3 regions of the Solibacillus ferritrahens genome follow, and region 2 is predicted to be linked to each of the others. Evidence: predicted binding sites of a transcription regulator. Region 2 holds the regulator's gene; each other region holds the start of a gene.
The links. The regulator LexA, encoded in region 2, represses DNA repair genes until DNA is damaged. The targets are predictions, from matches to a motif close to CGAACATATGTTCG.
Positions count from the first base shown of each region.

Region 1: a site for LexA is predicted at 4,616-4,629, ahead of recA (recombinase RecA). Genes of this name have one in related genera too.
Region 3: a site for LexA is predicted at 2,718-2,731, ahead of uvrB (excinuclease ABC subunit UvrB). Genes of this name have one in related genera too.

Region 1 is NZ_JAXCLE010000002.1:341,888-350,324, reverse strand. Features, by position in the region: gene SNE38_RS03805 (ATP-grasp fold amidoligase family protein) at 1-697, opposite strand, end outside; gene rny (ribonuclease Y) at 1,355-2,908, opposite strand; gene recA (recombinase RecA) at 3,469-4,533, opposite strand; gene SNE38_RS03790 (competence/damage-inducible protein A) at 4,701-5,960, opposite strand; gene pgsA (CDP-diacylglycerol--glycerol-3-phosphate 3-phosphatidyltransferase) at 6,121-6,699, opposite strand; gene SNE38_RS03780 (helix-turn-helix domain-containing protein) at 6,746-7,642, opposite strand; gene SNE38_RS03775 (DUF3388 domain-containing protein) at 7,697-8,437, opposite strand, start outside.
Region 2 is NZ_JAXCLE010000007.1:64-8,500, reverse strand. Features, by position in the region: gene SNE38_RS08510 (methionine gamma-lyase family protein) at 1-1,009, shown strand, start outside; gene SNE38_RS08505 (MerR family transcriptional regulator) at 1,226-1,609, shown strand; gene glnA (type I glutamate--ammonia ligase) at 1,673-3,007, shown strand; gene SNE38_RS08495 (gamma-type small acid-soluble spore protein) at 3,103-3,507, opposite strand; gene SNE38_RS08490 (hydrolase) at 3,639-4,277, shown strand; gene SNE38_RS08485 (DNA alkylation repair protein) at 4,279-4,986, shown strand; gene SNE38_RS08480 (5' nucleotidase, NT5C type) at 5,065-5,610, shown strand; gene SNE38_RS08475 (gamma-glutamyl-gamma-aminobutyrate hydrolase family protein) at 5,732-6,427, shown strand; gene lexA (transcriptional repressor LexA) at 6,514-7,137, opposite strand; gene yneA (cell division suppressor protein YneA) at 7,299-7,646, shown strand; gene SNE38_RS08460 (YneB family resolvase-like protein) at 7,633-8,289, shown strand.
Region 3 is NZ_JAXCLE010000020.1:676-9,112, reverse strand. Features, by position in the region: one part of gene prfB (peptide chain release factor 2) at 1-25, shown strand, start outside; one part of gene prfB (peptide chain release factor 2) at 27-1,058, shown strand; gene SNE38_RS16065 (hypothetical protein) at 1,253-1,606, shown strand; gene SNE38_RS16060 (competence protein ComK) at 1,610-2,101, opposite strand; gene SNE38_RS16055 (IDEAL domain-containing protein) at 2,288-2,530, shown strand; gene uvrB (excinuclease ABC subunit UvrB) at 2,806-4,788, shown strand; gene uvrA (excinuclease ABC subunit UvrA) at 4,794-7,661, shown strand; gene SNE38_RS16040 (DUF4097 family beta strand repeat-containing protein) at 7,748-8,437, shown strand, end outside.

The sequences.
Region 1 (8,437 bases), on a different contig from region 2:
CCATTAACTCTTCCAGCTGTTTTGGCTTAGATTCCGAAATCTCATAAGGAAACTTCTTCTCGATATACCCCGTATCATTCCAATCGGGTGTCAACATAATTGTTTGCTGCTTTGATGTGTTGTGATCTAATGCAAGTTCAATAACTTTAGGCTCACCGTGGAAGCAATGAATTTTGTATGCATTGGAAATGTCGCTTCTTGAAGGCTCTATATAATGCTCAATAATAATTCTCGGTTTAATCTTTGAATAATGAGGCTCCGCATTTCTAAGTGCATAGTTCGTTGCCATCATTGCCGCTAATTGTAATCTCGTTTTTTGGTAATCCAATTCTCTTTTATTCTCACAGACAATCGTAAACCCCGATCCATGGGTACATTTTATTACGAATTTTCTTGGTAATTGTTCAAAAATAATGTCCTCTATTTCTTCAAAAATACCGATAATCGGTACTAGTAAATGGCTATATCCGAGGGCAATCATATATTCCCGCATTTTCACCTTATCAGTAAACCTCACTTTGAACTCTACATCCTCAAACAATTTAAGCCACATAAGTTTTTCACTGAACGTTTGCGGGTTTTCCAAGTTCAAATTATATTTAAACGTTTTCCAAAACAGCATCCTACTTGCAAAAATCGGCGATAATTTCACAATTTGCGCAAATGTAAAACGCTTTGCTCTTAATGTTGTTTGCATTAACTAGCCTCCTCTTTCACATTACTAATAGCTTACAGAGATTAGTGGGATGTAAGTGAGAATAATAAAATAGGCATAGTACGGATAGGTTTATATTGATAGCTTGGAATATTGCTGTTAATAGATTATAGGATGAACTTACTAATGATTACATAAAATACCATAACTATTCTTTTTTAATATTATAGTCACGAGTTATTTAATATATACCTAATATTGTAAGATTCCTTTAATATTTCTTATATTAAAGGAAATGTACATTACTCAAATTTATCTAACTCTTTAAAACAGAAAAAGTATTTAGAATAATATCACCCTAAATACTTTTGAATATTTTATATAAAATGCTTTTAAAAAAGGGATTTATGAAATTTGGGGCTGCCCTAACGTTTTTCGTGAATATTCTGATGGTAATAGAAGGATATTTAAGAAGCATATATTTAGAATTTGCTAGAGTCAAAACTTCCTTTATCTCTAACGATGTACAACGAGACGCAACCTCGTCCCTTATGAATTTTCAAGGCTATATTATATTTGTTTCTATGTTGTTGTAAATGCAACCAAATTTTGAGAATTTCATAACCTTATTTAAACAAGAAACCCCATCCCGTAATTTTTCTACGGAATGGGGTTAATAGTTATAAATAGGGCAAGTGCTTATTTTGCGTATTCTACCGAACGTGTTTCACGGATTACCGTTACTTTAATATGACCTGGATAATCGAGTTCTTCTTCAATACGTTTGCGAATATCACGCGCTAAACGATGTGAAGCAAGATCATCAATCTTTTCAGGCTGTACGATAATGCGGACTTCACGACCTGCTTGAATCGCAAAGGATTTTTCAACACCATCATAGCTTTCAGAAATTTCTTCAAGCTTTTCTAATCGGCGAATATAGTTTTCAAGAGTTTCACTGCGGGCACCCGGGCGAGCTGCTGATAATGCATCGGCTGCTGCTACAAGTACTGCTATAACAGAAGTAGCTTCTGTATCACCGTGGTGAGAAGCAATTGAGTTAATCACCACTGGATGTTCTTTATACTTCGTTGCCAGTTCCACACCGATTTCTACGTGGCTACCTTCAACTTCATGGTCAATCGCTTTCCCAATATCATGCAATAAACCTGCACGACGGGCTAATGTAACATCTTCACCTAGTTCTGCAGCAAGCAACCCTGCTAAATGTGCAACTTCGATAGAATGCTTTAATACATTTTGACCATAGCTTGTACGGTATTTCATACGACCTAGAATTTTCATTAAATCTGGATGTAGGTTATGAATACCTACTTCAAATGTTGTCTGCTCACCTGTTTCGCGGATTTGTTCATCCACTTCACGACGGGATTTTTCAACCATTTCTTCAATACGTGCCGGGTGAATACGACCATCTTGAACTAGCTTTTCTAGTGCAAGGCGTGCTGTTTCACGGCGAATCGGATCAAAGCCGGATAAAATAACTGCTTCAGGTGTATCATCAATAATTAAATCAATACCAGTTAGCGTCTCCAGTGTTCGAATGTTACGACCTTCACGACCAATAATGCGACCTTTCATCTCATCATTTGGTAAATTTACAACGGACACTGTTGTTTCGGCAACATGGTCAGCTGCAAAGCGTTGTAGTGCAAGTGATAATATTTCGCGAGCTTTTTTGTCTGAATCTTCTTTCGCACGTGTTTCCGCTTCTTTTGTCATTACTGCAATATCAGTTGAAAGTTCATTTTCAACTTCCTTCAAAATGACCTCTTTTGCTTCTTCACGTGTCAGAGCCGCAATACGCTCAAGCTCTGTTTTTTGACTTGCAACAAGTTCTTCTACTTTGCTTTCCATCTGTTCAATATGCTGTTGTCTGCTTGCCAGAGCTTCTTCCTTACGCTCTAGGCTCGTCTCTCTTTTATTCAGAGTATCATCTTTGCGGTCAAGATTTTCTTCTCTTTGCAATAAACGGTTCTCTTGTTTCTGAAGCTCTCCACGACGGTCACGAATGTCGTTTTCTGCTTCAGAACGAAATTTGTGAGTTTCATCCTTTGCTTCAAGTAGTGCTTCCTTTTTCAGAGCATCTGCTTCACGTTTCGCATCTTCTACGATTTGTTCAGCTACATGCTTTGCACCAGTGACTTTTGATTCATTCACGTTTTTCATGTAAAAATAGATAACAGCAACACCGACAGCGAATCCTAGCAAAGCAGGGAGAATCATTTCCATAATACTAATCCCTCCTAAGCTGATATGTCTGATGTTCTTCTAGTCGGCTATATATGTTTTCAAATATTCAAACATATTGCCTATTTCATTTCAAAATTTAGAAATTATACATTTTAATTGTATAGTTCATAATTAGGTATGTCAAGAATAGCCATGTTTAAAGGTTTTTTTATATTTATTGATTTGAGAGACTTTTTTGCCGGAAAGATAACTTTATTCGACACTTATATAGTTTTTATAGACACATTCCTTAACTTTCCCTCACATTTTTATGAAGAAAGTATCGCTTAAAGAACTTCCCTAAACATATATTCGCCAAATTCATCCGGTTATTCGTCACTCCCTGTATTTTATTCATCAAATCCCAGCGCGTATTCGCCACTTCCAGTAACTTATTCGTCACTCTCTTATATTTAATCGCCACTTTGAAATTTATTCGCCACTTCAAGCAACATATTCGTCACTGCTCTTATATAATTGCCATTTGCTACTAGCTAACCTGCCTGCCCTAAACAAACAAATAAAACCCAAGCGGAGCCATTCGCTTGGGTACACAATAATTATTTTTCTTCTTCAAATAATTCCAGTTCGTCGATTTCTTCTTCTGCTGTGTCATTGGCACCGATTGTATAGCCAAGCTCACCGATTCCGAAATGTTGACGGATTTTTTCTGTAACGTCCTCTTTAATTGCAGGATTTTCTTTTAAAAATTGTTTTACATTTTCACGGCCTTGACCAATTCGTTCATTATTGTATGAATACCATGATCCGCTCTTTTGGATAATATCCAGGTCTGCACCGATATCGACGATTTCTCCTTCTTTCGAAATCCCTTCGCCGTACATAATATCCACTTCCGCTGTTCGGAATGGTGGTGCTACTTTATTTTTTACAACTTTAATTTTTGTTTTGTTACCGATAATTTCCGTACCTTGCTTAATTGCCTCACCACGACGGACTTCCAGACGAATAGATGAGTAGAATTTAAGGGCACGTCCACCAGTTGTTGTTTCAGGGTTACCAAACATTACACCGATTTTTTCACGAACTTGGTTGATGAAAATTGCCAGTGTATTTGATTTATTAATAACACCTGATAATTTACGTAATGCCTGGGACATTAAACGAGCTTGCAGACCCATGTGTGAGTCACCCATTTCGCCTTCAATCTCTGCTTTTGGCACTAATGCTGCAACAGAGTCGATTACGATAATATCAATTGCGCCTGAACGTACAAGGGCTTCTGCGATTTCAAGTGCTTGTTCACCTGTATCCGGTTGAGATAATAATAACTCATCAATATTAACACCTAATTTTTGTGCATATACCGGGTCTAATGCATGTTCAGCATCGATAAATGCAGCTGTTCCGCCATTTGCTTGAATTTCCGCAATGGCATGCAAAGTTACCGTTGTTTTACCTGAAGACTCTGGTCCGTATACTTCCACAATACGTCCACGTGGATACCCGCCTATACCTAATGCGGCATCAATTGCGATAGAGCCTGATGAAGTTGTCTCCATATGTCGGTTTGAATTTTCACCCAACTTCATGACAGAACCTTTACCGAATTGTTTTTCTATTTGTTTTAACGCCATGTCTAACGCTGCTTTACGATCGCTCAAACTATTTCCTCCTTAAGAAAAAAGCTTTATTTAACTTATGTCTCTATTATACTTGCTAATGAGATAACATTCAAGAAAAAAGCGAACATATTTTCGCTTTTTCTTAGAAATCTTCTGAAAGCCTTATTTTCCGCTTCCAAAGGCTCAGTTTTCCAATAAACCTTAAACTAGATCAACTTTTTATAACCCTGTTTCGCTAGCTCTCTCATTAAATAGCTGAATGTAAATTTAACCGCCCTAATCCGGTTTGTGTTTCTGGATCCTGTTAGCTGCAAACGATACGTGAAGGGCTCAAGGTCGCAGATACTAATTCCTACCCAAATGGCCCCTGCAGGTAGACCGTCATGACTGCCTGGTCCTGCTGCGCCCGTTAGCCCAATACCAATATCTGTATGAAATTTTTCGCGAACTTTTGTAGCCATTGCAGCAGCACATTCACTACTTACAATCCCATATTCTTCAAGAAGGTCGGCAGAAATACCGAGCTGTTCTATTTTTGTTTCCTTCGTATACGTCACGACGCCGCCAATTAAAGCGGATGCGACACCAGGAATCTCCGCAAGTTCTGATTGGAACAGACCGGCAGTTAAACTTTCTGCGGCAGAAATCGTTAATTCATTTTCCAATAGCATTTGGACAAGATTAAAACCTAGTGATTCATCATTAACCCCGTAAAAATACTCTCCGACGATATCCAAAATTTCACGTTTCTTTAATTCAATTAAACGAAATGCTTGCTGTTCATTTTGCGCTTTCGCTGTAATCCGCAGCATAACTTCTCCATCTGAAGCAAGCGGCGCAACGGTAGGATTCGTTTGTTCATCCAATATTTTTTGTATACGGTGTTCCAGTTCAGCTTCCCCAATGCCATAAAAGCGCAGAACATGCGATAAAATAACGCCACCATCATGTAAAAGTGCCGCTAGCTTCGGCTTTGTTTCATATTGGAACATTGGCTCAAGCTCTTTTGGTGGTCCAGGTAACAAAATATAAATACGGTCATTTTCGGATAAAAACATTCCTGGTGCCATTCCATGCTGATTTAGCAGCACATCGCAGTCTTCCAATACAAGTGCCTGTTTACGGTTGTTTTCCGTCATAGGACGTTTTTGTTTCGAAAAGAACTCTTCAATTGCATATAGTGCTGTCTCGTCAAATACCAAATTACGATTTAAGTGCTTTGCAATCGTTTCCTTCGTTAAATCATCCTTTGTCGGTCCTAAGCCGCCAGAGAAAATGATAAGGTCTGCACGCTGTTCTGCAATACGGATTGCCTCTAGAAGTCGCGCCTCATTGTCTCCTACAACGGTATGATAATATACATTAATGCCAAGCTCAGATAGCTGACTTGAAATAAACTTTGCATTCGTATTGGCGATTTGCCCCAATAACAGTTCCGATCCTACCGCAATAATTTCTGCATTCATTCAAAGACCCCCTATATAAAATAAAAGAAAAACTAGATTAGAAAAACACTCCCCCGTACAAACGTAAAAGTGCGGGAATTTGTTTTATCCTATATGGATTCATAATACTACTATTCCTATCCATAAAGAAAATCTAACCTAGTTTTTGAAATATATTTATTTATTTTGAATCCAACAATACACGACGGTTAATGTAGAAATAATCCCATCCAGACCATACTGTAAAGAAAAGTGCAACATATAGCATAATCATATCAAATGGTATGCCAACTAAAGTAAAAATGGTATTGTGCAAAATCAATGCTGAAATCGCAACAATTTGGGCCCATGTTTTAATTTTACCAAGCTGATTTGCGGCCACTACTTCACCTTGACCAGCCAAAATCAGTCGTAAGCCTGTTACCGCAAACTCACGTGAAATGATGATAATGACAATCCAGGCAGGTGCTAAATCAATTTCCACCAATAATATAAAAGCAGCTGAAACGAGCAGTTTATCTGCAAGCGGGTCTAAAAACTTCCCTAAATTCGTCACTAAATTATATTTTCGGGCATAATAGCCATCTACCCAATCCGTTGCGGACGCTAAAATAAAAACGAGTGCACCAACAAAATAGTTCACTTGCATCGTTGCGCCAAACAACGTCATATTCCCCCAACCAAAATCAAACATCATTATAATCACAAATATTGGGATTAATAAAATGCGGGAGACTGTAATCTTATTTGGAATGTTCATTTGTTAACACCTTTCATCGAAAGAAAAGAGCCATCTTAATAGATGACTACTCTCCTTGTTGTTCTTCATTCACTAATTTCAAAATAATATTTTGCGTCATAAGATCTTGTGCGTATGTTAATTCTACATCATTTATATACACTTTAGCCACTTTTGAGTTTCCTAAACGAATTCTTGCATAGCCATCTGATGTTGAATCATTTTCCGCAATTTCTCCTGCTTTGTAAACACGTGCCGGGATTTTCTCATCACGATTTTCATTACGAATACCAACCCATGTATCGCCTGACACTTCAACACGGACATTTAATGTATCTGTTCCGGATACTTCAAACGTTGTATCTTCACCGGAAACAACACCTGAGCTAATAACTTGTGCAGGTTCAGGATCTTCTTCAATCGGTTCTACTACTGGTTCTTCATCTTCTTCGTTGTTTTCCACTGTATCTTCTACAGGTTTACTCGGTGTTGAGTTTGGATTTTGTTCATATTCAACGGGTTTATTATCTTCTTCCACTACATCTGGAACACTACCTATTTTTTTCATAGAAAGTGTAGTAATCACAATGATAATAACAATTGCAAATAAAGCTACTATTATTTTAGGCATTGTTTCCATCATTTTATTACTAGATGATGCCTTCATTGAACGTCGACTTGGACTTTGTGAGAAAGATTGCGCTACCTCTTCTTTCTGAATCTCCGGAATATCTTTACGATACTCTGTTAAAACTTCATCCGCATCCAATCCAACAGCCTCTGCATACTGCTTAATAAAAGCTCGTACATAAAATGACCCGGGCATAATCGCATAATTGCCCTCTTCTATTCCAATTAAATACCGCTTCTGAATCTTCGTGATATTTTGTAAATCTTCTAAACTATAGCCTCTAGCTAATCTCGCTTCTTTCAAGCGAGCTCCTAGTTCTGTCAAAAAAAACACCTACTTTTAATATATTAAACTAATTAATTCATAATAATATGAATTACTTTATTTTTAAAATTCAAATCCTCCAAAATGATCGGTACTTGATAACATATTGTTCTTTTCAATTATTTCATAAGTAATTTCTTCGTCTGGATCGTGGCGTAACTCAATAATATAATCGAAATCCTCTATTTTATATGATGAATGCTGTACAAAAAGATCTGGATGTTCAATGACTTTAATCGTCGGCATTCCCATGATTTCCCGAACTAACTGCTGATGCCTTTCATCAGTAGAACGACGCGTCACAGCACCATCTAAAATAAAAATATTATTCCCATTAAACTCATCGCCCATTAAAGCATTACGAACTGTTTGTTTAATCATTGTAGAAGAAATGAAAATCCATCTTTTGTTGGCACTAACACTTGCAGCAACAATCGATTCTGTCTTTCCTACACGAGGCATTCCTCGAATTCCAATTAATTTATGACCGTCCTTCTTAAATAATTCAGCCATAAAATCAACTAAAATTCCTAATTCATCCCGGACAAATCGGAATGTGTTCTTTTCATCAGCATCCCTTGGGATATAGTGCCCATGGCGAACTGCCAGCCGGTCCCGCAACTTTGGTTCACGAAATCTGGTCACATTAATATTTTCCATTGTGGAAACGATTGAAATAAACCGTTGAATTGATTCTTCGTTTTCTGTAGACAGCAACATACCTCGATGCCCTTCATCCACACCGTTAATCGAGACAATATTAACACGAAGCATCCCTAGTAGCGAAGCGATATCGCCTAATAA
Region 2 (8,437 bases):
GGAAGCGGCGATTGTGCGTCCTCAAATTATATCCGGTACACATGCAATTACATTAAGTCTATTTGGCATTCTGCGTCCGGGTGATGAACTTCTTTATATTACAGGGAAGCCTTACGATACACTTCAATCAATCGTCGACGGTGGTGAAAAGGATACAGGATCATTAAAGGATTTTAAGATTGGCTATTCTCATGTTGATTTAATCGGAAATAAGGAAATCGATTGGGAAGGTGTGAAAAATGCAGTTAATGAAAATACAAAGATGATTGCAATTCAACGCTCAAAAGGTTATGCCACACGACCATCCTTTACAATTGAACAAATTTCCCAGATGGTATTAAAAATTCGTGAAATTGCACCAAATGCAGTTATATTTGTTGATAATTGCTATGGTGAATTTGTTGAATTGCTCGAACCAACGGAAGTAGGCGTCGATTTAATGGCGGGTTCTTTAATTAAAAATCCTGGCGGTGGCTTTGCGAAAATAGGAGGTTATATTGCAGGGCGTGCAGATTTAGTGGAAAAATGCGCATACCGTATGACATCCCCAGGGATTGGTGCAGAAGCTGGTGCATCGTTGAATACGTTAGCAGATTTTTATCAAGGTTTTTTCATGGCACCTCATATAGTCGCGCAAAGTTTAAAAGGCGCGATTTTTACATCGGCAATGCTTGAAGAAATCGGTATGACGACCTCCCCTCATTACACGGATGTACGTACAGATTTAATTCAGTCAGTAGCATTCCGTACTCCTGAACAAATGGTAGCGTTTTGTCGTGAAATTCAGGCAGCATCGCCAATCAATGCTCATTTCGCACCAGAACCTGCGTATATGCCTGGATATGAAGATGACGTAATTATGGCAGCAGGAACTTTCGTTCAAGGGTCAAGCATTGAATTGACAGCGGATGGTCCGATTCGTCCTCCATATACAGCTTTTGTACAAGGTGGCTTAACTTATGAACATGTTAAATATGCGATTTGTGCTGCTGTACAAAGACTAACTTAATTTGTAAAAAATCGTCCAATTTAACGGGCGATTTTTTTGTTTGTTATAAAGTTGACAAAAAAGGGTAATAGTATATTGTCAGTTCATTATTTGCTCATCACCTCTCTAGAAACAGTATATAAAATGCTAACTTAAACACTGTATGTCAGTTTTTCTAACATATAATTGACAATGAACGTAACAAGTCGTAATATAGCGGTAAGGGAGGTGAATTAAATGAGTAGTGAAATTCGACGTTCAATGCCACTATTATCGATAAGTATCGTCATGCAATTAACGGATCTAACAGCCAGACAAATTCGTTATTACGAAGAGCATGATTTAATTCAGCCACACCGTACAGAAGGTAATCGTCGGATGTTTTCATTAAATGATGTCGATATCTTATTGGAAATTAAGGATATGCTTGAACAGGGTATTAACATGGCAGGTATAAAAAAAGTATTTGACATGAAAAATGATCCAGCGATCCAGCAGGCGAGTAAAGAGGTTATTTCAGATTCAGATTTACGTAAAATTTTGCGTGAAGAAATGCGTCAAGCACAACGCATGCAAAAAACATCTCTTCGACAAGGGGATTTATCACGCTTTTATCAATAGCGTGTAAATTATATAACTTTGGTAAGAATCGTTTACTGAACAATTTTAGGAGTGTGGAATTTAGTGGGTAAATACACAAAAGAAGACATTAAGAAACTCGTACAAGAAGAACAAGTAAAATTCATTCGTTTACAATTTACAGACATTTTAGGCACAATCAAAAACGTAGAAATTCCAGTAAGCCAACTAGATAAAGCATTGGATAACAAAATGATGTTTGATGGCTCTTCAATCGAAGGTTTCGTACGTATTGAAGAATCGGATATGTACTTATACCCAGATTACGATTCATTTATGATCTTCCCATGGACTGCCGAAAAAGGGAAAGTAGCGCGATTCATCTGTGATATTTATAATCCAAACGGTACGCCATTTGCTGGTGATCCACGCAACAACTTAAAGCGTGTATTAAAAGAAATGGAAGAGTTAGGATTTACAAACTTCAACTTAGGTCCTGAACCAGAATTTTTCTTATTTAAATTAGATTCAAAAGGTGAACCAAGTTTAGAAGTAAATGACCATGGTGGCTACTTCGATTTAGCACCTACAGATCTTGGCGAAAATTGCCGTCGTGACATCGTTTTAGAGTTAGAAGAAATGGGCTTTGAAATTGAAGCTTCACATCATGAAGTTGCACCTGGCCAACATGAAATCGACTTTAAATATGCAGATGCAATTACGGCTTGTGACAATATTCAAACATTCAAGTTAGTTGTTAAAACAATTGCCCGTAAGCATGGCTTACATGCTACATTCATGCCAAAACCTTTATTCGGTGAAGCCGGATCAGGAATGCACTTTAACGTTTCTTTATTTAAAGGAAAAGAAAATGCCTTTTATGATGAGTCTACTGAATTAGGCCTATCTGAATCGGCGATGCAATTTATGGCGGGGATTCTGGAGCACGTACAAGGCTTTACAGCAATTACAAACCCAACAGTTAACTCATATAAACGTTTAGTACCAGGTTATGAAGCGCCATGTTATGTAGCATGGTCAGCGCAAAACCGTTCACCGCTTATCCGTATTCCTTCTTCTCGTGGAGTTTCAACACGTATAGAAGTTCGTTCAGTGGATCCATCTGCAAACCCATATTTAGCGATGGCAGTTATTTTAGAGGCTGGTTTAGAAGGTATTCGTAGAAAGTTAACTCCACCACCAGCAATTAACCGTAACATTTATGTAATGAACGAAGAAGAGCGTAAAGCAAACGGCATCGATAATTTACCAGCAGCTTTAGACGACGCGTTAACATTACTTGCAAAAGACGAGGTTGTGCAAAAAGCATTAGGCAACCACATTTATGCAAACTTTAAAGAAGCAAAAGAAATTGAGTTTGATATGTACCGTTCAACTGTCCACCAGTGGGAACGTGATCAATATATGAAAATGTACTAAGAAGAAAGCGTTGGGGCACTAAGCTCCAACGCTTTTTTTCTTTGTTAATGAAAAAAACCGGCAATAAAAATTGCCGGTTTGGGGATGATATTCGATTATTTATTACCGTTTTGGGAACGAATTTTAGCAAATAATCCAGAAGCTTGCTGCTTTTTGGCTTCAGCTTGTTGATTTTGCTTTTTAACTTGGCTTACATCTGTTTCCATTCCAAACTCCGCGTTCATTGAACTTAGTTTCTTTTGTAAACCACTATTTGCAAAAATACCAGAAGCTTGCTGCTTTTTAGCTTCAGCTTGTTGGTTTTGCTTTTTAACTTGGTTCACATCGGTCTCCATACCAAATTCCGCGTTCTTTGAACTTGGATTTTTTTGTAAACCGTTATTAGCGTATAAACCAGAAGCTTGCTGCTTTTTGGCTTCAGCCTGCTGGTTTTGCTTAATAACCTTGTTAACGTCTGTTTCCATTCCAAATTCAGTATTCATGTTTTTGTTGTTTTTCATGAATATCACCTCCTGAATTTATTCTGTTCAGAGGTTGCTTTATTATGCTGTGGTATATTTTAACTTTTTAATAAAAGGGATTTTTATCTGTTAAATTGAATTTAAAATTACATACTATAATGGAGGTACTTATGGGCTCAAGAATTATGCATGCTATTATTGCTTATAAAGTGGCAGAGGCATTAAACATACAAGATCAAGCAACATTTATAATAGGTGGAATTGCAGCAGATGCAGCCATAATGGCTAAAGACGCATCACATTTTTACAGTGGAGAGCTACAAAGGTTTACTAGAACAATTAATTACGAAGCATTTTATAAAAAGTATAAAAATGAGGTTTCAAAAAACTATATCAATGGTTATTATGTACATTTAATTGCCGATGATTTATGGTTGCAGGGATTTTTCATCCCTTGGTTAAAAAATCGTTTGGAAGCAAAGCCCGAACTGTTGAATGTTTATCATAACGATTTTAAAATTTTAAATGCACAATTAGTTGAGCACTATCATTTGAATGAACAGCTTTCTGCATTATTGAAAGAGCCCTTTGAAATATGTTATTTGCAGGAGGTTTCCCATGAGGAAGTAACTGCATTTATTCCTAGTATTTTAAGTGACCTGCAATATGATACAGAAATACTCAAAATACCGCTTACTGTATTTACAATGGAGCAAATAGTCGGCTATATTGAAACTTCAATAGAGAAGAGTATTTTATTATTAAAACAATCGAGTAAGAACAACTTATCAATTCAGAAAGGATACTAATATGGATTTCAATACTGTAATACAGGAATTAGAAACATTAGGAAAAGAACGTACAAAAAAAATATATATGTCAAACGGGGCCAAGGAGCCAGTATTTGGTGTAACGATTGGATCGATGAAACCATATGTTAAGCAAATAAAAATAAACCATGAACTTGCAGAACAATTATATGCAACGGGTAACTATGATGCAATGTACTTTGCAGGAATCATCGCCGATTCAAAAGCAATGTCGGAAGCAGATTATAATCGATGGATGGACCAGGCTTATTTTTATATGATATCTGATTATGTGGTTGCAGTTACATTAGCAGAATCCGATATTGCCCAACAAGTAAGTGATAAATGGATTGCAAGTGGAGACGAGTTGAAAATGTCTGCTGGCTGGCATTGTTATTGCTGGCTCCTCGGTAATAGAAAAGATGAGGAGTTCTCAGTTGAGAAACTGCGGGGAATGCTTAAACAGGTAAAACAAAATATCAATTTGGTACCGCTACGTACACAAGTTGCGATGAATAACTTTGTAATGACTGTCGGTGTTTCTTTTAAGCCTTTACATAATGAAGCATTGCAAATTGCTAATGATATTGGTGTAGTGGAAATTAAGCGTGAAGGAAAAAAGCCCGGAAAATTACACGCGTATGCAGAAATAGTAAAGCAAGTTGAAAAAGGGCGTATCGGATTTAAACGTAAATATGTTCGTTGTTAATTGTAGAGAGTAATACCTTGTTATTTCACAATATAATTGTATAAACTAAAATTAGGAAATTCCAAGGAGGCCAATTACATGAAAAAAAGTATTGCAATTGATATGGACCAAGTATTAGCTGACTTTTATTCAAAGTTACGTATTACTTACAATGAGAATTTCGGTACTTCCTTTACGGAAGAAGAATTTTTGTTGACTACACAGCGTGATTTACCACGTGAAGATGCAAAGAAACTGTTTGCACTATTAAATGAGCCAGATTACTTCCGCGATTTGGCGTTACTAGATGAAGATGCAATTGAAGTCATTCAGGAGCTTCAGGAGCATTATGAAATTTTTATAGCTACTGCTGCAATGGATGTACCAGGATCATTTACTGCCAAATATGATTGGCTAATCAAACATTTACCATTCATTAAAACACAAAATATTGTATTTTGCGGGAATAAAGCGGTTATACATACCGATTATTTAATTGACGACAATCCAAGGCAGCTTGCGTCATTTAAAGGAACAGGACTATTGTATTCAATGCCATACAATACGGCGGAAGAAGGATATACACGCGTTCATAATTGGAAAGAAATTAAGCAATATTTTTTAAAACAACTCGAAATTGTTTAATCGTAAAGGGATTGCATTTAAGCAATCCCTTTTTTTATAAATTTTTGTAGTCATCTAAGGCGATATAATAGTATAATTTAAATTATTTGAATTATCTTTTAACTTTAAGGGGATAGAAGGAATGAAGCCGATTATTGGGTTAACGATGTATGACTTTGATAAAAAAATGGATATTAATAATGTCTATTTAACATCAATAGAACAAGCAGGTGGCATTCCGATTTGTATACCGAATGCGACAGCAGAAAATGTAGAGGCTCTATTGGCTATTGTTGATGGCCTTGTATTGATTGGTGGTGCGGATATTGACCCATTAATATTTAATGAAGAGCCACACCCTAATATTGGGAGCGTAGTGCGAAAGCGTGATGATAGCGATCTTTTGCTAATGAATGAAGCATTTAAAAGACAAATACCCATTCTAGGCATCTGCCGAGGACAGCAGATTATGAATATAGCCTTTGGGGGGACGATCATTCAGGATATTCCATCACAGGTGGAAAATATAGTCCAACATAAGCAACCATCCAAGCGCGGAGAATTAGCCCATACTGTGGATGTGAAAACACAAAGATTTAAAGAGATTTTTGGTGAAGCATCTTTTCGTGTAAACACTTTCCATCACCAATCAGTAGGTAAGCTGGGGAAAGGGCTAGTCACATCGGCTGTTGCAAAAGATGGTATTATTGAGGGAATCGAACACGAATCCCATCCTTATTGTGTTGCTGTTCAGTGGCACCCTGAAGAGTTGGCGCCAAATGGTGATGTTTATGCGCAACGTTTATTTAGCAGTTTTATAAATGCATGTAAAAAGTAGAGGAAAATCCAGTCGATTTCGGCTGGGTCTTTTTTGTTTGAAATAGAAAAAGCCTGCCGATTCTATTAGAATGGCAAGCTTCTTAATTAATGAATATTTCGATATAGCCCAACTACTTTTCCTAAAATAGATACTTGATTAACAATGATTGGCTCCATCGAACTGTTTTCAGGCTGTAAGCGGAAATGAGTTTTTTCTTTATAGAAACGCTTGACAGTCGCTTCATCTTCTTCGGTCATTGCAACGACGATTTCTCCATTGCTCGCAGTGGAAGTTTTCTTGACAATAACGTAATCCCCATTTAATATGCCGGCTTCAATCATTGATTCACCCATTATTTCAAGCATAAATAATTCATCTTCTGATGAACCATATGCATCGGGTAACGGGAAATATTCTTGGATATCTTCAATGGCCGAGATAGGTAAACCAGCTGTAACTTTACCGATTAATGGTACGTGAATTACACCTTGTTTAGCTATTGATAGCTCTTCTTGATCCAAAATTTCAATGGCACGCGGTTTAGTAGGATCGCGACGTATAAGCCCTTTACTCTCTAATCGAGCTAAATGCCCGTGGACAGTTGAGCTAGAAGCTAAGCCTACAGCCTCTCCAATTTCACGAACTGATGGCGGATAGCCTTTTGAACGAACTTCCTCTTTTATAAAAGTTAGAATAGCTTCTTGTCGTTTGGAAATTTTTTGTGTCAACTAACTCACCTCTTTATCATGCTATTTTTCTTAGTGTAAGTATAGCAGTATGCGAACACGAATGCAAACATAAGTTCGAAAAAACGATTGACAAAAACATATGTTCGTATTATTATGAGAACAAACATTCCGAACATATATTCGAAAGAGGGGTTTTTCTTATGAAAAAAATCAAATTAAATAGCTTTACATCAATGTTTCTAATGTTCTCTATTGTGTTATTAGTATTAATCTTCCATAAAGACGATAATATAGAATTATACGAACAAGTATCTATCGGACAAGGGGATACTTTATGGTCGCTTGCGGAACATTATCGTGGTAAAATGGCAACGCATGATTGGATTAACGAAGTGAAAAAAGAAAACGGCCTACGAGATGGAAAAGTTGTTTCAGGGCAAATATTGGTGGTGCCAGTTGAAAAGGAAGCACAATATATTGTCCAGTTGAATGACTCCTCCGATGTGTCGACAATTAAGGTAGCGAGAGATAATAATGACAAAAACTAAAGCAGTTATTTATTGCCGTGTCAGTACCGAAAAAAGTGCGCAGGAAACATCGTTGCTGCGTCAACAGGAAGAACTGACGAAATATGCTGTAACATTCGGTTTTAAAGAAGTAGAGATTTTTACGGATCAACATAGTGGCTATGACGTGGAACGTGATGGTTTACTGGATATGCTCGATTATATGAGAGAATATAAAATCAAAGTATTATTTGTACAAGACGAAACACGTTTAGGACGAGGGAATGCAAGAATGGCAGTTCTCCATCTTTTACAAAAATACGAGGCGACTGTTTATACATTGAATGATGCTGGTCCTGTAGTATTAAACGAGATGGATACGATGCTACTCGAAATATTGGCTGTAGTTGAAGAGTATCAGCGCCGTATGCATAATGCAAAAATTCGTCGAGGAATGCGTCGAGCAGTAGAAAATGGATATCAACCCCAAAATAATTTAAAAAACCGTGGAAATATTGAAGGGCGTGAACGAAAAGAAGTGCCGGTAGAAGAAATTGTACAGCTTCGTCAAAAAGGCTTAACGTTTGCTGAAATTGCCACTACGTTATCAGGATTGGGTATACCAATCAGTAAAGCAACAGTACATAGACGATATATTGAATATATAGAACAACTAAAAAAGTAGTCACATGCCATTTAAATATCTCAACAGCAAATAAAGAAAATAAAAAAACAAATAGTTTAAAAAACAGAAGCCATGTCATTCGAACATGGCTTCAGATTGTCGACAAAAGGCATCGAGAGCTCGTCTCTCGATGCCTTTTGTCATTTCT
Region 3 (8,437 bases), on a different contig from region 2:
ACTAGCGGACTTCAGGGGGTCTCTTTGACTTAGAAAACAAAGAGGCACGTATTCAGGAATTGGACGAAATGATGCTTGAGCCAAACTTTTGGAATGACCAAAACGGCGCACAGGCAATCATTAACGAAAGCAACGGTATTAAAGCAGTTGTCAACGAATTTAAAGACTTAGTTGATATACAAGAAAATCTGGAAATGACACTTGAACTTTTACGCGAAGAGCCAGATGCAGAATTACAAGAAGAACTAGGCAAAGAATTAGGCGAATTCCAATCAAAAATGGCAGACTTTGAACTTCAAATGCTATTATCAGAACCATACGATAAAAACAACGCCATTTTAGAGCTGCACCCAGGTGCTGGGGGTACGGAGTCACAGGACTGGGGTTCAATGCTATTGCGTATGTATACACGCTGGGCAGAGAAGCGCGGTTTTAAAGTAACAACAATCGACTATTTACCAGGTGATGAAGCAGGTATTAAATCGGTCACTTTACAAATTACCGGTCATAATGCTTACGGTTATTTAAAAGCGGAAAAAGGGGTACACCGTTTAGTGCGTATTTCTCCGTTTGATTCATCGGGTCGCCGTCATACATCATTCGTATCATGTGACATCATGCCGGAATTTAATGATGAAATTGAGATTGATATCCGTACAGAAGATTTGAAAGTCGATACGTACCGTGCGACAGGTGCGGGTGGTCAGCATATTAATACGACGGACTCTGCTGTTCGTATTACCCACTTGCCGTCAGGTGTTGTTGTTCAATGTCAATCCGAGCGTTCACAAATTAAAAACCGTGATGCTGCGATGAAAATGTTAAAGTCGAAGCTGTATCAATTAGAAATTGAAAAGCAGCAGGCTCAGCTGGATGAAATACGCGGTGAGCAAAAAGAAATCGGTTGGGGCTCACAAATTCGCTCATACGTTTTCCATCCATATTCAATGGTAAAAGATCACCGTACAAGTGCAGAAACAGGAAATGTCGGTGCTGTAATGGATGGGGACTTGGATTTATTCATTACTGCATATTTACGTTCGAAAATCTCTTATTAATATGCCCCTCCCTTGCAACGAGCAGGAGCCATATTACTTTACGTAGAAAGGCTGTGTTAAAAGTCAATTTGACCTTTAACACAGCCTTTTCATTATAATGAAAATATAAGCTGAGTAAATTTTCCACTTGTCAAATATAAAAAAATATGTGAAAATAAATACGAACAAACGTTCCTATAAATGGAGGTTTTCGTATGGTACAAATTCCTTCTAAAACGATTCCGTATTATGAAGCAGGAATTTATTTGCCGTTGTTGTTAATAATTCTTGAGAAGGATTATTCAATTGTAGAACAAAGTGCGTTTAAATTTAAGAATCCATATTTACATTTAATCAATGCTGTTCGTATCAAGGTAAAAAACGACCTAAAGGAAACGAAGGACTATTTTAAACTTCATCATATGCGTCTAATAAGAGGCAAAACAGATGATTTATTTACCGAGTATCAATTTTATTTTAATGGAGTCATGGAGTGTAGGAGATATTCGAATATTCGCCTTCGCAATCAAAGCGAGCTGCTTCTTGCTGAATATTTTGCAAAAAACTGATGGTTACAGCGTGGCATGGCGATGTAGAATTATGTGTTTATAGAACATGGCAGCGCGTACGTATTGTTGGTTGAAGGATTTCATATGGATAGCAAAATGAACTTCTGTTCCGTCGATAAAAGTTACGCGCGTTCTATCACCCGCATCACTAATATTTATGACGGGGTTTAGCGCAATCCAAATATTATGAGGGGAATGCGGTGAAAAGAGTGGAAACAAAATACAAGGCTCCCCAAAATCGTATGCCACCATAACCGGAAGTTTGTGTTTATTCTCTCCGAAAAACCGCCTTGCCTGATATTTACTTGCTTCATAGGAACTGCCGTGTAACCTGCAAGTGTTGCGAACGAGCTTTAAGGGCTTATAAGGAGCGGTTACTTTTCCGTATTTGTCCAATATGATCGTATGGATTTTATCTCGATATTGATAGGAACTTAAACAAAAAGTAGAATTAGAAATAATGTAATTTGAATTTTGTGGTATATTACTAGTCATATTAGATCCCCTTTCTTTAACATTCCCTACCCGCTTAAATTTTCATTATACAGTTAAAATAATACATAAAATGGAAAAAATCAACACCGTATTCTGAAAATTTGGTTATATGATAATTTTTCAGAATATATTGCAAATTAAATGGGTTTTACTTTATAATGGAAAAAAGAGGTCGAGGTGAAATCGATGGATAAATATTATTCGTATACAGACTTTTTAAAAGCGGTAGGTCAGCAGTCCACTGAAAATCAAGCAGAGAAGTTATTGAATGAAATTTATTTAGATTTATTTATTAGTCGATTACAGCGTATGCAACGTATCGAACAACTAAAATTACTTATCGATACATCGCTAGATCAAAAGAACGAGCAGGCATTTGAATGCTACACAACAGAACTGAACGACTTATTGGCAATCACTGTTTCATAACAAGAAAGTCACCTTATGATAGGTGGCTTTTTTTGTGTGTTTAAACATGGTTGCATTCAAAAACAGGATTTAAGAATCTAATAAAATACAAAAATTTTCTAATAAATAGGATATTTTTTCTGATAATTGTGCAAGACTTTCGAAAAACCCTTTAGAAAGTTTAAATAAGTCATCATAATTCATTTTGAGAATATATGTTCGTAATTTTATCGTAAATTAAAAACGGGTATGTTAAAATAGAGAATAAGAAAAGCGAAGGAAAGGACAAGCTGAAAATGACAGAAACTTATAAAATACAGTCCGCCTACAAGCCTGCTGGTGACCAGCCGGAAGCGATAAAACAGCTTGTACGGGGCATTAAAGAAGGAAAGCGCCATCAGACATTACTGGGGGCAACCGGTACAGGTAAAACCTTTACAATTTCAAATGTAATTAAAGAAGTGAATAAGCCAACGCTCGTGATGGCACACAATAAAACACTTGCAGGTCAATTATATAGTGAGTTCAAGGAGTTTTTTCCGGACAATGCAGTTGAATATTTCGTAAGTTATTATGACTATTTCCAACCGGAAGCGTATGTACCGCAAACAGATACGTATATCGAAAAGGATTCAAGTATTAATGAAGAAATCGATAAGCTGCGTCACTCGGCAACAACAGCTTTATTTGAACGGGATGATGTCATTATAATTGCTTCGGTATCCTGTATATATGGTCTCGGTAATCCTGAAGAATATCGGGAAATGGTCGTATCCATTCGTACAGAGATGGAACTCGAGCGTAATCAACTATTGCGCAAGCTAGTTGACATTCAATATGAACGAAATGATATTAATTTTACACGCGGTTCGTTTAGAGTACGTGGGGATGTTGTGGAAATTTTCCCGGCATCAAGAGACGAGCATTGTATTCGCGTAGAGTTTTTCGGAGATGAAGTTGATCGGATTCGGGAAGTTGATGCATTGACGGGGGAAATTTTGGGAGATCGTCAGCATGTAGCAATTTTCCCAGCATCCCACTTCGTTACCCGTGAAGAAAAGATGAAAGTAGCCATTGGAAACATTGAAAAAGAATTGGAGGAGCGCCTTGCAATTTTGCGCTCGGAAGACCGTTTACTGGAAGCGCAGCGTTTAGAGCAGCGTACTAATTACGATTTGGAAATGATGAAGGAAATGGGCTTCTGCTCAGGCATCGAAAATTATTCGCGCCATTTGACTTTGCGAGAAGCGGGGGCCACACCATATACATTACTAGATTATTTCCCTAAGGATTTTTTGCTTGTTGTTGATGAAAGCCATGTTACATTGCCACAAGTACGTGGTATGTATAATGGAGACCAGGCTCGTAAAGGTGTATTAGTTGAACACGGCTTCCGTTTGCCGTCCGCACTTGATAATCGTCCATTAATGTTTGATGAGTTTCAGTCAAAAGTCAGCCAGGCAATTTATGTATCCGCAACACCTGGTCCATATGAATTGGAGCATACACCGGAAATGGTGGAGCAAATTATTCGTCCGACCGGGCTACTCGATCCAACAATCGATGTGCGCCCAATTGAAGGACAAATTGATGATTTAATCGATGAAATTCAGGAACGTATTCGCCGCAATGAAAGGACATTAATCACAACATTAACAAAGAAAATGTCGGAGGATTTATCGAGTTATTTAAAAGAAATGGGCTTAAAAGTAGAATACTTACATTCGGAAATAAAGACCTTGGAACGGATCGAAATTATCCGGGAGCTTCGTAAAGGGACATATGATGTGCTAATCGGCATTAACTTATTGCGGGAAGGTCTTGATATTCCGGAAGTTTCCCTTGTGGCGATTTTAGATGCGGACAAGGAAGGTTTCCTTCGCTCAGAGCGATCATTAATTCAAACAATTGGACGTGCTGCACGTAACTCGAATGGTCATGTTATTCTATATGCCAATAATATGACGGATTCTATGACAAAGGCCATCAGTGAAACGAAGCGACGTCGTGAAATACAAAAGGCTTACAACGAAGCACATGGTATTACACCACAGACAATTATTAAAAAGATTCCTGATATTATTCGAGCAACTCAAGCTGCGGAACAGGAAGAAACATACATTACAAAAGTGACAGGCGGCAAAAAGCTTACAAAAAAAGAGCTGGAGAAGCTTGTTGCAACTTTGCAAGTTGAAATGAAAGAAGCCGCAAAAGCATTGGACTTTGAACGTGCGGCAGAATTACGTGACATGATATTTGAATTAAAGGCAGAAGGGTGAACAATGTGAAAAATACAGAAATTGTCGTACAAGGTGCACGCGCGCATAATTTAAAAAATATTGATGTCACAATTCCCCGCGATAAAATTGTCGTAGTGACAGGTCTTTCAGGCTCCGGGAAATCCTCTTTAGCATTCGATACGATTTATGCTGAAGGGCAACGTCGTTATGTGGAATCATTGTCTGCCTATGCACGACAATTTTTAGGGCAAATGGACAAGCCGGATGTCGATACGATTGAAGGGCTTTCCCCGGCCATTTCCATTGATCAGAAAACAACGAGCCGTAACCCGCGCTCTACTGTTGGGACGGTTACGGAAATTTATGATTATTTACGATTACTTTTTGCACGGATCGGTAAACCGTATTGCCCGACACATGGTATAGAAATTACTTCCCAGACAATCGAGCAAATGGTCGACCGTTTACTGGAATATCCAGAGCGTACTAAAATGCAGTTACTTGCCCCTGTAATTGAAGGGAAAAAGGGCACACATGTAAAGCTATTGGAAGACCTAAAAAAGCAAGGCTATGTGCGTATTCGATTAAACGGAGAACTACGGGATTTAGATGATAATATAGAGCTCGATAAAAATAAAAAACATACAATTGAAGTAGTTGTCGACAGAATCGTTTTAAAAGAGGGCATTGAATCCCGATTAAGCGATTCCCTTGAAGCGGCTCTAAAAATTGCAGACGGACGGGTACTCGTTGATGTAATGGAACATGAGGAGCTGTTATTCAGTGAACATCATGCATGTCCACAGTGTGGCTTTTCAATTGGTGAGCTTGAGCCGCGCATGTTTTCGTTTAACAGTCCGTTCGGTGCATGCCCAACATGTGATGGGTTAGGCAGCAGGGCTAAGGCAGATATCGATTTGGTCATCCATAATTGGGATTTGACATTGAATGAAAATGCGATTGCCCCATGGGAATCCGTTTCTTCCAACTATTATCCGCAGCTTTTAGCATCTGTATGCAAACATTTCGATATTCCAATGGATGTACCGGTAAAAGATATTCCAAAGGAAAAAATGGACAAAATTCTCTACGGCTCAGGGAAAGAGAAAATCCTTTTTGAATATACGAATGATTATGGCAGAATGCATAAAAAAAATATGGAGTTTGAGGGGGTAATCGGCAATATTGAACGCCGTTTTACAGATTCCTCTTCAGACTATGTACGCGAATCCATGCAAAAATATATGACGGAGCAACCTTGTGCTACATGTAAAGGACATCGTCTGAAAAAGGAAACACTAGCAGTAAAAATTAAAGATCAAAATATTTCTGAAGCGACGCGTCACTCGATTCAGGAAATGTATGATTTCTTTAGTTCGGTGGAGCTGACAGAAAAAGAACGTCAAATTGCGAAATTAATTATTCGTGAAGTAATTGAGCGATTGAAGTTCCTATTGGATGTAGGGTTAAACTATTTAACGCTTGCTCGTTCGGCAGGAACCTTATCGGGCGGAGAAGCACAGCGCATTCGGTTGGCAACCCAGATTGGTTCGCGCTTGTCAGGGGTCCTCTACATTTTAGACGAGCCATCGATTGGTCTGCACCAGAGGGATAATGACAGATTGATTCATACACTGCAAAATATGCGTGATTTGGGTAATACATTGATTATCGTTGAACATGATGAAGATACAATGATGGCAGCGGATCATTTAATAGATATCGGACCAGGTGCAGGTGTACATGGTGGACAAATCATTGCACAAGGTACTCCGAAGCAAGTAATGAAAAATAAAGATTCGATTACCGGTCAATATTTAAGCGGAAAGAAATTTATTCCACTGCCACTTGAACGTCGACAATCGGATGGTCGAAAAATAACAATAAAAGGCGCTTCGGAAAATAACCTGAAGAACGTCAATGTCGATATTCCATTAGGCCAGTTTATCGCCGTTACCGGTGTGTCCGGCTCGGGTAAATCCACATTAGTGAACGAAATATTATATAAAGCACTCGCATCAAAATTAAATCGCGCTAAAGTAAAGCCAGGCAAACACAAATCAATCGAAGGGCTGGAGCAACTGGAAAAGGTCATAGATGTGGACCAATCTCCAATCGGACGTACACCACGTTCAAATCCAGCAACATATATTGGTGTGTTTGATGATATACGTGATGTATTTGCCATGACAAATGAAGCGAAAATCCGCGGCTATAAAAAAGGACGATTTTCTTTCAATGTAAAAGGCGGTCGTTGTGAAGCTTGTCGCGGGGATGGCATTATTAAAATCGAGATGCACTTCTTACCTGATGTTTATGTACCGTGTGAAATATGCCACGGAAAGCGCTACAATCGTGAAACGTTGGAAGTAAAATATAAAGATAAAAACATTTCCGATATTTTAGAAATGACAGTTGAGGATGCGTTGGAGTTTTTCGGAAACATACCGAAAATTCAACGGAAATTGCAAACGATTGTCGATGTCGGACTTGGCTATGTGAAGCTGGGGCAGCCTGCGACTACATTATCGGGCGGGGAAGCGCAACGTGTAAAATTGGCTTCTGAATTGCATCGTCGTTCAAACGGAAAGTCGTTTTATATTTTGGATGAGCCAACGACAGGATTACATGCAGATGATATTTCCCGTCTGCTTATCGTACTGCAGCGTTTAGTGGAGAGTGGAGAGTCGGTGCTTGTCATTGAGCATAATTTAGATGTAATTAAGACAGCAGACTATATAATTGACCTAGGTCCTGAAGGTGGAGAAGGCGGAGGTACAATTTTAGCAACCGGCACGCCGGAGGAAATTTCGGAAGTGAAGGAAAGCTATACGGGGCGCTATTTAAAACCTATTTTAGAGCGTGACCGCGAGCGAATGTCTTCGAAAATTAAGGCAGCAAAAAGTAAATAGATTAAAAAACTAAGAGCGCAAACGAAACTTTTTATCCTCCCTCCTCGTATAATAACTATATACGAAGTAGAGGGAGGAATTTTTTTATGCAAGAAGAACGTAAACGTATTTTACAATTAGTTGAAAACGGTACAATTTCAGCAGAAGAGGCGATTGTATTACTAGAAAAGCTATCGTCCCAAAAGGAATCCACTCCACCGCCAGTAGTGCCGCCTTTAGCTGAAGAAAAGCATAAGGAAGAACCGCATACGGCTGAACCAATTTTTGAAGAACAAAAACAAAAGCGTAAGACAACAGGATTTGAAGATATTTTCGGCAAATCATTCAATGATAAAGAATTCAACAAAAAGATGGACGAGTTTATGGGAGATATTAAGCAGGACTTATCACAATTCAGTACACGCATGACTGGATTGGTTGGTGCAGCTTTATCAAAATTCAAGGATCTTGATATTGAAACGCCTTTTGGTGAAAAAGTAGAATTTACAAAAACATTTGCATATCCTGTCTCTGATATTAAAAGCATTGAGTTAGAGGTCGCAAATGGTAAAGTGGATGTAGTAAGAGCAACTGATGAATTGGTGACAGTGAATATTTTCGGGAAGACACCACAAAAAGGTACTCAGGAAGAAACAATTACGCAAGTCACTGAAAATTTATCGACATTGACGAATGAAAAATTATTTATTCAGTCTGCAAATAAATTTACACAGTTAAATGTGCAACTTGCTATTCCAGAAAAACATTACGATGTATTTATCGCTCGATTATTAACA